One region of the Hyphomonas sp. UBA4505 genome, then DNA from elsewhere that is predicted to be linked to it. Evidence: predicted binding sites of a transcription regulator. Region 1 holds the regulator's gene; the other holds the start of a gene.

The links. Region 1 encodes HrcA, which represses chaperone genes, less so after heat shock. Its sites were predicted from a motif close to GTTAGCANTCNNCNNNGNNGANTGCTAAC; they were not measured.
Region 2: a site for HrcA is predicted at 1,765-1,793, ahead of groES (co-chaperone GroES). Genes of this name have one in related genera too.

The regions. Positions count from the first base shown of each region.
Region 1 covers NZ_DGMZ01000012.1:1,307,479-1,312,857, reverse strand. Annotated here, with positions in the region: gene B3527_RS15675 (formate--tetrahydrofolate ligase) at 1-1,164, shown strand, start outside; gene hrcA (heat-inducible transcriptional repressor HrcA) at 1,230-2,321, shown strand; gene B3527_RS15665 (nucleotide exchange factor GrpE) at 2,318-2,932, shown strand; gene B3527_RS15660 (SMP-30/gluconolactonase/LRE family protein) at 2,933-3,769, opposite strand; gene B3527_RS15655 (DUF2061 domain-containing protein) at 3,847-4,059, opposite strand; gene dnaK (molecular chaperone DnaK) at 4,364-5,379, shown strand, end outside.
Region 2 covers NZ_DGMZ01000003.1:294,388-299,766, forward strand. Annotated here, with positions in the region: gene B3527_RS03030 (DUF3137 domain-containing protein) at 1-660, opposite strand, end outside; gene B3527_RS03035 (GGDEF domain-containing protein) at 708-1,460, opposite strand; gene groES (co-chaperone GroES) at 1,865-2,155, shown strand; gene groL (chaperonin GroEL) at 2,210-3,859, shown strand; gene B3527_RS03050 (acyl-CoA synthetase) at 4,013-5,379, shown strand, end outside.

The sequences.
Region 1 (5,379 bases):
AATGACCGCAATCTGCGCAGTGTCGTAACGGGCCTCGGCGGCAGCCCGAATGGCACACCGATGGAAACCGGCTTCGACATCACTGTCGCATCCGAAATCATGGCAATCCTCTGCCTGGCAAAGGATGCCCACGACTTGCAAGCCCGGCTGGAGCGCATGGTGATCGGCTATCGCCGGGGGCGCGTGCCTGTCACGGCGAAAGACATGAATGCGGTCGGTGCCATGATGGTCCTTCTGAAGGACGCCATGCTGCCCAATCTGGTCCAGACCCTGGAGGGCAACCCAGCACTCATTCATGGCGGCCCGTTTGCCAATATTGCGCATGGCTGCAGCTCTGTGATCGCCACGCAAGCCGCACTCAAGATGGCAGATTTCGTCGTAACGGAAGCTGGCTTCGGAGCAGATCTCGGCGCGGAGAAGTTCTTCAATATCAAATGCCGCCAGGCTGGCCTCGCGCCCAGCGCTGCGGTGCTCGTCGCGACCGTTCGCGCGCTGAAGATGCATGGCGGCATCGCCAAGGAAGACGCCGGCACCGTCAGTTACGACTCGCTCGAAAAGGGCCTTGCCAATCTTGGCCGCCATATCGAGAACATGAAACAGTTCAACGTCCCGGTCGTCGTGGCAATCAACCGGTTTACCTCGGACACATCCGGTGAAATCGCCGCAATTGAAGCCTACTGTGCCCAACAGGACGTACCCGTCTCCGTCTGCACGCACTGGGCTGAAGGGGGGCATGGCGCCGAACATCTTGCGCACACAGTTGCCAATCTTGCGCGAAACGCACCGGCAGATTTCGAACCGCTCTATCCGGCGGAAATGCCTCTCTTTGACAAGATCGAAACCGTGGCCCGGCGCATCTATCGTGCCAGCCATGTCGAGACGACCCCTTCGGTACGCAACCAGCTGGAACGTTGGGAAAAGGCAGGCTTCGGCCATTTCCCTGTCTGTATGGCAAAGACGCCCTACAGTTTTTCAAGCGATGCCAAACTGATTGGCGCGCCCGAAGACCATGTTCTCAAGCTTCGTGACGTGCGCCTGTCTGCGGGTGCGGGGTTCGTCGTGGGAATCTGTGGTGACATTGTCACCATGCCGGGTCTTCCCCGCCAGCCTGCTGCGGAAAACATGCACCTCAACACCCTGGGTCAAATCGAAGGCCTTTCCTGATTGGTGCTCAGCAGGCGGGATGAAACCTGTTGAACGCAGCGCGGCACACGCCTAATCAATAAGGGATGATCCAGCCACTCGACACGCAATCCCTGTTGCAGCGCCTTGACCAGCGTTCACGCGACATTTTCCGTGAGATTGTCGAAGGCTATCTGACCACAGGCGAGCCTGTCGGCTCCCGCACCTTGTCGAAAAGCGGGATAGCCCTCTCTCCTGCCTCCATCCGCAATGTGATGGCGGATCTGACTGAACTCGGCCTGCTGGAATCGCCCCACATCTCTGCCGGACGCGCGCCGACCCATACCGGCCTGCGCCTGTTCGTCGACGGCTTTCTCGAAATCGGAGAGCCCAGCCGCGCCGACCGTATGGAGATTGATGACCGCCTCAAGTCGGCGGGCACCAATATCGAAGCGGTCATGGGCGAAGCCTCGAATATCCTGTCCGGCCTGACCGGCGGTGCAGGCCTGGTCACGTCCCCAACCCGCGACGCCGTGGTCAGGCATGCCGAATTCGTACCGCTCGGCGGACGCGAAGCGCTCTGCGTCATCGTCACAGAGGATGGCGATGTCGAGAACCGTATCGTTGAAGTACCCGAAGGGCTGCCGGCAACGACGCTGATCGAGGCGGGTAATTATCTCTCAACGCGCGTGCGCGGTCGCACCCTGACGGAAGTCGCCAGCGATATCCGTCAGGAATTGCGCTCGCATCGCGCCGCGCTGGATCAGGCCGCATCCTCGCTGGTGGAACAGGGACTGGCGCAATGGAGCGGTGATGCACCCGGACGGGGACGCTCCCTGATCGTGAGGGGCCGCGCCAATTTGCTCGAAGACGCACAGGCCGCAGAAGATCTCGACCGGGTACGCCAGCTGTTCAACGAGCTTGAACGCCAGCAAAGCTTGCTCGATATCCTCGACACAACCCGAGAAGCGGACGGTGTGCGGCTGTTCATTGGTGCGGAGAACCAGCTTTTCCCGCTATCGGGTTCAAGTGTGATTGTGGCTCCCTATATGGGAGGCGGAAAACAGGTTATTGGCGCACTGGGCGTGATCGGCCCCACCCGGCTGAACTATGCCCGCGTCATACCTATGGTCGATTATACGGCGAAAGTGGTCGGGGAACTCCTCTCCACACGCCGCAAAAAGGATACGCAAGGATGAGCGACGAAACCAAACCCGGCGAAACCGCTGAAATTGATTCCAATACTTCCAAGGCTGACCTCAAAGCGGCTGCGGACGATATCCTGAAGTCTGCGCCCAAGCAGGAAGACGCACCCGAAGCGCAAGCGGACGTGGATCCTGTGCAGCAACTTGAGATCGAGAAAGAAGAGCTGCGCGAGCAATTGCTGCGAACGCTGGCCGACCTCGACAATACGCGCAAGCGCGCCGAGCGTCAGGTGTCCGACGCGCGCGTCTACGCCATCGAGAAATTTGCCGGCGACCTGCTCAGCGTTTCGGATAACCTCTCCCGCGCCCTCGCCGCCCTGACCGATGAAGATCGCGCTGCCCTGTCAGAAGCTGGCCGGAACCTGTTCGAAGGCATCGAGATGACGGAGAAGGAGCTGCACACAGCCCTCGCCCGTCATGGCGTTACGGTGATTGCCGCCCTGCCCGGCGACACATTCGATCCGAACCTGCATCAGGCCGTCGCCAACATCCCGTCCGACCAGCCAAACGGCACCATCGCCTCCTGCTTCCAGCCCGGCTGGAAGATCGGCGAGCGCACCTTGCGCGCCGCCATGGTCGCCGTCAGCGCAGGCGCGGCGAACTGATCAACGCCCCACCTTCCACGTCGTAACGGTGTTCTGCCGCCAGTTCGGCACGATGACCGTATCGCCGATCACCGTCAGGTCATTCTGAGAGACCGGTTCATCAAACAGGGTGGCGACCGCGCCATCTTCGCCGACATAGTGGATCTGGCCGGGCCAGGACGAGACGAGATAGCCGCCGCCCGGCACGAGCCCGATCCCGTCGGCATTTTCCATGCCGGCGGCAATCTCGGTCAATTCGCCCTCTGCGGTCACGCTGAACAAGCTGCCGGTTGTCATGGTAGAGACCAGCATCCGGTCGCCATCGCCCAACAGGCCATTCACGCCCACCAGCCGCTCATCCTGCAGCCAAAGCTCAGCCGTACCGTCTGATATCCGGTAGATCGCCGCATCACCGGAATCCGACACATAGATCGCGCCGTTCCAGTCGGTCGCATCATTGAGAAATTTGGCGCCCTCAATGCGGACTGAGTCCAGTCGCTCGCCGTCTTCGACGTTGAACATCACCACGCTATCAATGTCGGCGGCATACAGAGTCCCGTCCAGCACGGCCATGCCCTTGGGCGCGTCCAGTTTCGCTGTCCAGTAACGCGTCGTGATACTGCCGTCGGATGCAAGATGAGAAATGTAGCCATTCCCATCTTTGTCAGTCCCCTCTCCGACCACGTTCGAAATGAAGTATCCGCCATCCGGCGCAGCAGCGACACCTTCTGGACTTTCAAAGCCTTCCGCAATCCAGGCCTGCTCAATGCTCGCGACAGAGAGCGCCTTGTTGACGGGCTCTGACGTGCAGGCCGCCAATAGACAGATGGAAAAGATTGGAACGAAGGTGCGGATCATCTGGAGCCTCCCCGGCTTCTGCTTTTTTGGCACTATGCCCAGCAGGATACCTAAACGTCCAGAAGTTCCGGGATAATTCAGCCCAGCGGCTCGGGCGCGGTGCGCCCACGGCCGGGCAGGCGCTCCCACAGGCGCTCATGAAACGTGTAGGCGAGGGTCTGCACGGCCGGTTCAATCATTCCGATGGCCAGCGCCGCATGCCAGTTACGCGTCAGGGCAAACGCCACGGCAATAGCGACCGTAAAGTGCATCAGGCTGTATGTGAGTGTCTTGATGAGTTGGCGCGGCATGATATTTCCTTTCACACCAACTGACATAGTGAGACTGAGAACCATTATCAAATAAATTGCTGTTGGGGTTGCTATAGGGCCGACCTATAGCAGCAATGCACCAAAATCCTGTACAGCTACGTATTGTTCCCCCCTTGAGACGCGCTAAACCCTTCCCATATCGCAAGACGAACCGGCGCACGGATCAAAACCGTTTCCGCCGCCTCATTTGAACCCTTGGAAAGAGCCACTGGCTGTCCGGGGCTGCTGAGCAGACCGCAACAGAACACGGCCCGTGGCGGCTTGATAAAAAGAGAGATGCAACATGAGCAAAATCATTGGTATTGACCTTGGAACCACCAACTCCTGCGTCGCCGTCATGGAAGGCGGACAGGCAAAGGTCATTGAAAACGCAGAAGGCCAGCGCACAACCCCGTCCGTTGTGGCCTTCACTGAAGGCGGCGAACGCCTGATCGGCATGCCGGCCCGGCGCCAGGCTGTCACCAACCCGGATTTCACCTTCTACGCCATCAAGCGTCTGATCGGTCGCCAGTTCGACGACCCGACCGCGCAGAAGGACAAGGAAATTTCCCCGTTCGAAATCGTCAAAGGCCCGGCAGGCGACGCCTGGGTCAAAGGTCGCGACAAGGATTACGCACCACAGGAAGTGTCTGCTTTCATCCTGACCAAGATGAAGGAAACGGCTGAAGCCTATCTCGGCAGCGAAGTGACCCAGGCGGTCATCACCGTGCCTGCCTACTTCAATGATGCGCAACGCCAGGCAACCAAAGACGCCGGCAAGATCGCGGGTCTTGAAGTCCTGCGGATCATCAACGAGCCAACCGCTGCGGCCCTCGCCTACGGCCTCGACAAGGACGAACAGTCCAAGACGATCGCAGTCTACGACCTTGGCGGTGGTACGTTCGACGTCTCCCTGCTCGAAATCGGCGACGGTGTGTTCGAAGTGCTGTCCACCAATGGTGACACGTTCCTCGGCGGTGAAGACTTCGACCTCCGGATCGTCGACTTCCTTGCAGAAGAGTTCAAGAAGGATCAGGGCATTGACCTGAAAGCCGACAAGCTTGCCCTTCAGCGACTCAAGGAAGAAGCCGAGAAAGCCAAGAAAGAGCTTTCCTCTGCCAGCCAGTATGAAGTGAACCTTCCCTTCATCACGGCAGATGCGACCGGCCCCAAGCACCTCAATATCAAGCTGACGCGCGCCAAGTTCGAAAGCCTTGTCGAAGACCTCGTCAAGCGCACCATCGAACCGTGCAAGAAAGCGCTCGCAGATGCTGGCAAGTCTCCTTCCGACATCGACGAAGTCGTTCTCGTGGGCGGCAT
Region 2 (5,379 bases), on a different contig from region 1:
AAAGCGAGTCCCCGCACGCTCACCCGAAATCAGATCTTCGAATTTGAGACGCGAGTGACCCGGTAGCAATTTGACAGTTTTCAGTATTTCAAAAGCTGGCGTCGGCGCGTCAGGACCGTTCGTGGAACTCATGTTGATCGCGCCTAACGGCGTATTCACTGTCGAGTTCATCTTGCCAGAATAGGCCGCATTCAACTCCTTCGCCCGAGAAGCCAGCGTCTTCAAATCGACAATACCGGACAGGTCTGGATGCAATGTGTCATAGGTGAAGCCAAACGGTTCACAGGCAGCTGAAAGGATCAACTGCTTGGTCTGCGACTTCATTGTAAAAACCTTGACCCAGGCGGTCGCCGACACAATCGCGCCTGACACCAAGACCAGAAATATGAGTCCGGGTGAGATGATATCAACACTCACGAGCGTAGAGATCATCAACAGAATTGTGATGAAGATCGGGATGCCAGCACCGATAATTGAACGCGTTATCGCTGCACGTATTGTGGCTTTCCGACTCTCTTCCCGCCGGGACAGTTCGGGCTCAAGTACATCCGACCAAACACGCTCAGCCTTAGCAAACTCTGTACGACGACCCGATAACGCCGCGAGGGATGGCGCGCGCGTCAAAGCGTCGTTCAACCTGTTTGGACTAATGTCTGACATACTGAGTCCCCCTCAGGTATCAGGCTTAGGGACCCGACAATTTGGGATCAAGCCGCGAGCGTAAGTTCCTTGACGGCCGTGACGCAATTGCGCCCCTTGGCCTTGGACTCGTAAAGCGCGCCGTCCGCCTGTTCGAGCATGTCGTCGAAATCCGAGTTGGGCGGTAACATAGCCAGGCCGAAACTCGCAGTGACACTCACGGGTTGTCCGTCCACGATGACGACATGGTCTTCAATGGAAGAACGAAGACGGTCACAGACGCTGAGCGCCTTCTCCATATCGACATTGCTGAGCAGGACAACAAACTCTTCACCGCCCCAGCGCCCAAGTCGGTCGAATGGACCGCGAAGTTCAGAATATGCGACCGCCGCGATTTCTCGCAGCACACGGTCGCCCGCTGCATGACCATGCTGGTCGTTTACCGCCTTGAAATAGTCGATGTCGAACAACGCCACCGCCGATGTCATCTCCGTCCGGCTCATGCGCGCGAGTTCTTCACAGGCAAATTGTTTGAAGAACTTGCGGTTTAGCAGTCCCGTCAGTGCGTCAGTAGAGGCCATATCTTCCAGCGTGCGCTGGTAAATTCTCATTCTGTACTCGTGTTGGGCAGCAATTGCGGCCGTCGGAACGGCCACACAGGACGCAATGAAAAGGTTCGCGACAATGAAATTCTGGGGATCAGACGGGAACCCCATTGAATAGACAATGACGGAAAAGGTGAAGCATAGGCAAAGCGCCGTAATCGCCACAAAAGCGAAAAAGGTCAGCGATTCGACCACATCTTCGAATTTACCCTGCACGTCCCGACTCCCGGTTGCTGTAGCGGTTGTGACATAGGAAGTATATTTTACCGTCAATCGATTGAGGAATTTTAACGCCTGACCATTCATCTTTTGGAAACAAGCAGACAAGCCGGTCGCTACGCCTTGACGTTGCGCCAATGCTCACCCAATCAGGCATGGGACTGGCTGAATTTTTATTGTTAGCGCTCCGAAGCCGTCGTTCCCGAGCCGTCCAACAGCCTTTCTCGCGTTCTGAAATTACAAAAAATTTCGCAATGGCGCGGTTGACGCTGTGGTTCGCAGCTCTTAACTCCGCAGCATCGTTAGCAGTCGTGCCGGGTGAGTGCTAAAGCCCCCTGACATTTGCTTGCTGACGACCGTTTTCAATTGAACTCGTCAAAGAGACAAGAGGGCTAAATCCAATGAAACTTCGTCCCCTGCACGACCGTGTCGTCGTGCGCCGCGTCAAGGAAGAAGAGAAAACCAAGGGCGGGATCATCATTCCCGACACCGCAAAGGAAAAGCCGCAGGAAGGCGAAATCGTCGCCGTCGGCGCTGGTGCGATTGGTGACGACAACGAGCGTGTCGCGCTCGACGTCAAAGCTGGTGATCGCGTGCTCTTCGGTAAATGGTCCGGCACGGAAGTGACCGTCGATGGCGAAGAACTGCTCATCATGAAAGAGAGCGACATCATGGGTGTCCTGGAGGGCTAAGCCCCCACACTTTCGCTTTCCATCAGACAGAATTCTCAACAGAGGTAATCCACAATGTCAGCCAAACACGTAGTTTTCGGCGCAGAAGCTCGCGAACGGATGCTGAAAGGCGTCGATACGCTTGCCAACGCCGTTAAAGTCACGCTCGGTCCAAAAGGCCGTAACGTCGTCATCGAGAAATCCTTCGGCGCTCCGCGCACCACGAAGGACGGCGTCACCGTCGCAAAAGAGATCGAGCTTGAAGACAAGCTGGAAAACATGGGCGCACAAATGCTGCGCGAAGTGGCTTCCAAGGCCAACGACGTTGCCGGTGACGGCACCACGACCGCAACGGTTCTCGCCCAAGCCATCGTTCGCGAAGGCCTGAAGCGCGTTGCTGCCGGCATGAACCCAATGGACCTGAAGCGCGGCATCGACAAGGCATCCGCCGAAGTCGTTAAAGACCTCGCTCATCATTCCAAGAAGGTGAAGTCGAACGAAGAGATTGCCCAGGTCGGCACGATCTCTGCAAACGGCGACACCGAAGTTGGCGCAATGATCGCCGAAGCCATGGCGAAAGTCGGCAATGAAGGCGTCATCACGGTTGAAGAAGCCAAGTCGCTCGAAACCGAACTCGATGTTGTCGAAGGCATGCAGTTCGATCGTGGCTACCTGTCGCCTTACTTCATCACCAATCCGGACAAGATGATCGCGGAACTCGAAGATCCGTTCATTCTGCTGCACGAGAGCAAGTTGTCTTCCCTGCAGCCAATGCTGCCGATCCTCGAAAACGTTGTTCAGAGCCAGAAGCCGCTCCTGATCATCGCTGAAGATGTCGACGGTGAAGCACTGGCCACCCTCGTGGTCAACAAGCTGCGCGGCGGCCTGAAGATCGCTGCTGTGAAAGCTCCAGGTTTCGGCGACCGCCGCAAAGCCATGTTGCAGGACATCGCTGTCCTTACCGGCGGCCAGGTCATTTCCGAAGATCTCGGCATCAAGCTCGAGAACGTCTCCATGGACATGCTCGGCACCGCGAAGAAAGTCGCCATCACAAAAGATGACACGACCATCGTGGACGGCGCTGGCGCCAAGAAAGACCTCGAAGCTCGCGTGTCGCAGATCCGCAAGCAGATCGAAGACACGTCTTCCGACTACGACAAGGAGAAGCTGCAGGAGCGTCTCGCGAAACTGGCTGGCGGCGTAGCTGTCATCAAGGTTGGCGGTGCCACTGAAGTGGAAGTGAAAGAGCGCAAGGATCGCGTCGATGACGCCCTGAACGCCACGCGTGCCGCTGTGGAAGAAGGTATCGTCCCTGGTGGTGGTACGGCGCTTCTCGCTGCTGCAAGCAATATCGACGTCAAAGGTCTGAATGCTGACGAACAGGCCGGTATCGACATCGTGCGCAAGGCTCTGGAAGCTCCGGTTCGCCAGATTGCTGAAAACGCCGGCGTCGAAGGCTCGGTCGTTGTCGACCAGATCCGTCGCGGCAAGGGCAAGGGCTTCGGCTTCAACGCCCAGACCGAAGAATATGGTGACCTCGTCGCCATGGGCGTGATCGACCCGGTGAAAGTTGTGCGCTCTGCTCTGCAGAACGCTGCATCGGTTGCTGGCCTGTTGATCACGACGGAAGCGTCCATCGCTGAAGCCCCAAAGAAGGAAGGTGCCGGCGGCGGCATGCCTGACATGGGTGGCGGCATGGGCGGAATGGGTGGCATGGGCTTCTAAGCCCGGCCCTCAAAGCCAAATTGTCAGAGGCAGCACTTCGGTGCTGCCTCTTTTTTTGGGCGAAATGATCCTTCCGACGCACTCGATTCCAGCTTCTCTACCGCTGCGGCAACCGCTTAGAGTTGCCAAAAACACAAACGGGAGAGAAACAAAGTGGCATCTGCTTCGGATATGAATTTCGGTGACATGCTTGATGCTGTGGGCGAGATGCTTGGTCCGGAAGACCTGGCTCTGGCCCACGGGACACGGCGGACATACTGGCCAGACTTCACGGCTCGATCAAACCGGCTTGCGCGGAATTTACGCGAGATGGGGATCGAAACAGGCGACAAAGCTGGCTTCTATCTACGTAACCAGCCTGAATATACTGAAGCGCTCGCCGCTTGTTTCAAAGGTCGTTTCACGCATGTGAACGTCAACTATCGCTATCTCGCCGACGAACTCTTCTACATTTTTGATAACTCGGACGCTGCGGTTGTGTTCTTTGATGCACAATTTACTGATCAGGTTGAACTGGTCCGCGGTCGCTTGCCCAAGCTGACGGCCTGGGTCCAGATTGGCGGCGGAGACGTGCCTGACTGGGCGGTAGACTATGACTGTCTCGCCGCCGACGGTGACCCGTCTCCGCTCGGCATCGACCGATCACCAGAAGATTTGTTTTTCCTCTACACCGGCGGAACCACCGGAATGCCCAAAGGCGTGATGTGGTCACAATCTGTCTGGCGACAGGCGTCCAGAGAAGGCGCAGAGAAAGCCGGTCTGCCCTACCCGTCCACTATGGAAGAGTTCAAGATGGCAGTTCAGCTTATGGGAAAAACGGCGCGGCAGGTGCCCGCCTGTCCTCTGATGCACGGCACAGGGCTGTTCACGGCGATGGGTGCGCTGCTAGGCGGCGGCGCAATTATCACGCTGGAACAGAACACCAGCTTTGACCCTGAAAACTTGTGGGAAACCGTCTCGGAACATGGCGTGACGAGCATGGCGATCGTCGGAGATGCATTCGGAAAGCCGATGCTAAAAGCTCTCGACGACAATCCTGGCCGTTGGGATGTCAGCTCTGTACAAACCATCGTATCGTCCGGCGTAATGTGGAGCGCGGAGGTCAAACAAGGCCTCCTCAAGCATATGCCTCAAGCCGCCATGATGGACAGCTTTGGCTCATCTGAAGCGGTCGGCTTCGGATCATCCACAACGACGCTCGAAGGCGGAACCCAGACGTCCAAATTCGAGATCGGCCCGAACTGCAAGGTGTTTTCCGAAGATGATCGCGAGATCGTGCCCGGCAGCGGCGAGGCCGGGATCATCGCCCGCGGTGGCGCAGTCCCTCTCGGCTACTACAAGGACGAGGCGAAGACCGCCACAACGTTCCGGACAATCAACGGGGTCCGTTACGCCATACCGGGCGACTGGTGCACGGTGGAGGCGGATGGCACGATCTCATTGCTGGGCCGGGGATCAAATTGTATCAATACGGCAGGTGAGAAAGTCTATCCAGAAGAGGTCGAAGAGGCCTTGAAGGA